2 regions of the uncultured Succiniclasticum sp. genome follow, and region 2 is predicted to be linked to the other one. Evidence: a T-box and tRNA genes for the amino acid it is inferred to sense, from the RefSeq annotation. Region 2 holds a T-box; the other holds one or more tRNA genes.
What was found. A T-box is a leader RNA that pairs with one kind of tRNA and senses whether it is charged. The one in region 2 lies ahead of pheS (phenylalanine--tRNA ligase subunit alpha), so its partner is inferred to be a tRNA-Phe.

Region 1 (2,191 bases), on a different contig from region 2:
CGCTGCGGTACGTGAATATCGTTATGCCAAAACCGGAAGATTTTGAAGTGATCAAGGCGCGGCGCCCGAACTGGGAGTTTCTGCAGAAGCTGCCCCGGGAGCTGCATGGTTTTACGTTTAAGGAAGGAGGGTGCCAGTTCCGGCATGAGTACATGCTGGCGGCCTATGAGAATGTACCGGCCCGGCGACGGCTGGAGCTGGTCTATACGGATGAGACCTTTGATTATGTGCCCGTCCGCCAGGTGGGGCTGCAGCGGTACCGGGATTTCCGTTACATCACACGGGACAAGGACCAGTTTGAGGAATGGATCAACCGGTATATAGACCGGCTGGTGGAGGAGACGACGCCCACCCATATTCCCCATTCGCATTTCGTGCTGGAGCATAAGGGCATCTTTGACTGGCATTTTCCGGACAAGCTGCCGGAACGGATCGGGCCCTTTGAGAAGTTCATCATCCCCCAGTATCCGCTGCCGTTCCTCAACAACTGCACGATTATTCTGGACTATGCGGACTTTGCCACGGGCAGCGAGGTGGTGTTCCTGTATAACCAGGTGCGCAACATGTTCTATGCGGAAAATAAGATCCGGTATATCCCCAACACGATCCACGATTTTGACGCGAAAAAGCTGGTGGATCTGGAAGAGCTGCTGGAGGAAAGGCTGGAACCGTATCTGCGGGAACTGGCAAGACAGTTGGGATATCCGGACGTCGCTCCATGAAATTGTGCCGCGTTTTTGTAAAAAAGCTTGACAGCAACGAAGAAATAACCTATACTAATAATGCTTGATGAAAAAACGGCCCGGTGGTTCAGTTGGTTAGAATGCCGCCCTGTCACGGCGGAGGTCACGAGTTCGAGTCTCGTCCGGGTCGCCATTATGCCTCGGTAGCTCAGTTGGTAGAGCAAGGGACTGAAAATCCCTGTGTCCACAGTTCGATTCTGTGCTGAGGCACCATGTTGCGGAAATAGCTCAGTTGGTAGAGCACAACCTTGCCAAGGTTGGGGTCGCGAGTTCGAGTCTCGTTTTCCGCTCCATTGTTTATAAAAGGAGAAATCCTTTTCATGTATGGGCAGTGTAATTCCGCAGCCCGGGCCGAAAGTCCGGGAGACTGCAACCGCTGCCATATACAGAGTAGGTACGGCGACATAGCCAAGCGGTAAGGCAGAGGTCTGCAAAACCTTTATCCCCGGTTCAATTCCGGGTGTCGCCTCCATACCTTCTGCCGAGGTGGCGGAACTGGCAGACGCACGGGACTTAAAATCCCGCGGGTAGAGATACCCGTACCGGTTCGATTCCGGTCCCCGGCACCAGTAAAAAATTGCCTGTCCTTTCAGTGAAAGGGCAGGTTTTTTGTTTATGGGCAATTGAACAGGACGAGACGGAGATAACCCTGAAAAGATAGAACTTTCCAACTCCGATTGTGTTTTGTGTGATATAATACTACTGTTAAGGTTGTGATTTATGGTGTAACAGGATAGATACCACCAAGAAAGAGGAACCGTGTTTATGAGAAAGAAATACAGCAGGAAAAAGCTGTTGACGGCAGCCGTCATGACGGCGCTGTTGGCCACGCCCGGGTATGGCCATGCGTTTGAAATGCCGCCGGAGTATGTGTATAACAACGGAAAGCCGATTGTGGAAATGCAATTCCTGACCAAGGGTGAGGGAATTGATGGTTTTGTGTCCAAGGCCGGTTATACGCTGGACTCTTCCCTGATTCAGCCGGTGAAATCCAGTACATCCTATTGGACGGGGATGATCGGCCCGAAAGCGAAAAATGAGACGCCATGGCAGGTGTTTGTGACTACGTTGGTCAATGAGCAGAATGCCTACGCGAGCACGTCGTGTTATGTACCGGGAAAGGAAAAGTTAAAGGAAGTTAAGTCTAATTTTGTGCCACAGCAGTTGCAGGACGGAAAAAAGCTGCTCCGGATGACAAAAGAAATCGGGGAATCCAAGAACCCGCCTCTGGGGGATTATGGGTTCAGCGTCATCTACATAGGTCAGTTTTTTGGCGCAGACCGCGAGGGAACGGTAGACGGCTGGTGGGTGGATACGGATACGGTGCTGCCTTCCAACGAGCAGGCGGCGGATTTTGTAGCTACCTTTCGCCATGAGCTGGGTCATGCCCTGGGCATCAGCAAGAGACTGGATGATGTAAATAAACCCGGGACGAAAGGGGAAACGTC
Region 2 (2,191 bases):
CTGCTGAATTGTTGGCAAGGTTGTAATCGGGGGAAAGAAGGTGGAATATATTCAGGACAGATACGAAAGCATCAACGCAAGGTTTGCGGGCAGAAACCCAAAGCCTCCACTCTCTGTCAGTTGCACAGTTGTATCTGGTGGCTTCACCTGTACAGACATATAAACTGTCTATCCTATAATATTAAGAGGTGGAGGAACCAAACCCCAGTATCCATGCGGATTTTCGGTTCAAGGTTGGTCGTTTTTACGACCAGCCTGCTGGAAAGCAGGAGTTATAGAAGCTTTTTCCTTGCCCAACCGTTCTTCTTGTGCTATAATATTTAAGTCAATTGCATAACGTCCCTAACATGATGATTGCACAAGGAACGGGAGAGTAGCGTTTTCAAAGCATAAAGAGAGTTCGGGCAGGTGGGAACCGGATTGCGGAAACTGCGTGAAGTTCACCCGGGAGTGCCTTTGCTGAACAGACCATTTGCAGCGGTTGTTCATCGTTTTGCAGTTTTGCAAAACAAAATGCAGAATTACAAAGACAACCATGCTGCGTAATTGTAAAAAAGTAGGCAGAGCGTTTGCCGCGTTAAGGCGCAAGAGTAAAGGAAGCACGGATTATTCGTTTGCATGCTTACCAATCGCGAAAACGTTTGAGAAGCGTGTTATTTAATCAGCAATTCCTTTAAAGTAGGGTGGTACCGCGGAACATCACTTTCGCCCCTTCACAGGGACGGAAGTTTTTTATTTTTGCGACAAAATTCCAAGAAGCGAGCCTGCAGGGCGAAGCTGATTGGAAAATTTTGTCCATATGCAGTGCGCCGCAGAGAGCGAGCCGCAGGCGAAGGTCGATGCGTTGCGCACGAGCCATTACTTCGAAATCTGGAAGGCGGGTCATCAGGGCGCCGCTGACCGGAAATTTTAGGAGGCATGAACATGAGCATGAAAGAAATGCTGCTGGAGCTGAAGGAAAAAGCACTGGCAGACCTGGAAGCTGCAGCCAGCTCCCAGGAGTTGCAGGATTTGAAAGTAAAATACCTGGGCCGCAAAGGTCCCATGACGGAAATCCTCCGGGGCATGGGCAAAGTGCCGGCAGAAGAACGTCCGAAAATCGGCGAGATCGTCAACCAGGTGAAGCAGACGCTGGAGCAGTGCCTGAAAGACCGCACGGAGATTTTGCGGGCGGAAGCACTGAAAGCAAAAATTGCCAACGATAAAGTGGACATCACGTTACCCGGACGCAAACCGGCGGGTGGGCATCTGCATCCCATCACGCTGACCAACCGGGAAATCAAAAAGATCTTCATGCATATGGGCTTTGACGTAATTGAAGGCCCGGAAATCGACAACGACTACTTTAACTTTGAAGCGCTGAACCTGCCCAAGGATCATCCGGCCCGTGATATGCAGGACACATTCTACATCACGGACAATTTCCTGCTGCGCACCCAGACCAGCGGCGTGCAGGCGCGCACCATGCAGAGCAAGGAGCCTAACACGCCCATCCGCATGATTTCCCCTGGCGCGGTGTACCGAAACGATTACGACGCCACCCATTCCCCCATGTTCCATCAGGTGGAAGGTCTGGTGGTGGATAAAAATATCAGCCTGGCAGATTTGAAAGGCACGCTGGAGACTTTCTGCAAGGAAATGTTCGGCAGCAGCGTGAAGATCCGTCTGCGCCCCAGCTACTTCCCGTTTACGGAACCCAGCTGTGAAGTGGACATCAGCTGCGTGATCTGCGGCGGCAAAGGCTGCAACGTGTGCAAACATTCCGGCTGGCTGGAAATCTTAGGCGCCGGCGAAGTGCATCCCAACGTGCTGGAGATGAGCGGCTACGATTCCAAAGTCATGAACGGCTACGCTTTCGGCATGGGCGTGGAACGTATCGCCATGCTGAAATACGGTATTGACGATTTACGGTTATTCTTTGAAAACGATCTGCGGTTCATCCGCCAGTTCCGGTAAGGGAGGGATAGAAAATGTTAGCTTCGATTGCGTGGTTAAAGCGCTATGTTGATATTGATGTAACTCCCGAAGAATTGGCTGACAAGCTGACCCGCGTAGGGCTGGAAGTGGAAAGCGTGATTCATCAGGGACAGGGGATCTCCGGCGTGGTGACCGGTAAGGTTACTGCCATTGAGAAGAATCCCAAAAGCGATCACCTGTGGGTGTGCCAGATGGATTACGGCAGCGGCGAGAT

Region 1: it has a tRNA-Phe gene. The T-box ahead of pheS (phenylalanine--tRNA ligase subunit alpha) is inferred to sense a tRNA for this amino acid. The anticodon was not compared.

What each region holds. Positions count from the first base shown of each region.
Region 1 covers NZ_CADBFF010000028.1:7,279-9,469, forward strand. The annotation lists gene QZV31_RS11420 (hypothetical protein) at 1-46, shown strand, start outside; gene QZV31_RS11425 (hypothetical protein) at 24-722, shown strand; tRNA gene QZV31_RS11430 (tRNA-Asp) at 800-876, shown strand; tRNA gene QZV31_RS11435 (tRNA-Phe) at 881-956, shown strand; tRNA gene QZV31_RS11440 (tRNA-Gly) at 961-1,036, shown strand; tRNA gene QZV31_RS11445 (tRNA-Cys) at 1,142-1,215, shown strand; tRNA gene QZV31_RS11450 (tRNA-Leu) at 1,224-1,312, shown strand; gene QZV31_RS11455 (hypothetical protein) at 1,509-2,191, shown strand, end outside.
Region 2 covers NZ_CADBFF010000006.1:128,165-130,355, reverse strand. The annotation lists gene QZV31_RS04770 (PIN domain-containing protein) at 1-26, shown strand, start outside; T-box leader at 353-716, shown strand; gene pheS (phenylalanine--tRNA ligase subunit alpha) at 931-1,956, shown strand; gene pheT (phenylalanine--tRNA ligase subunit beta) at 1,971-2,191, shown strand, end outside.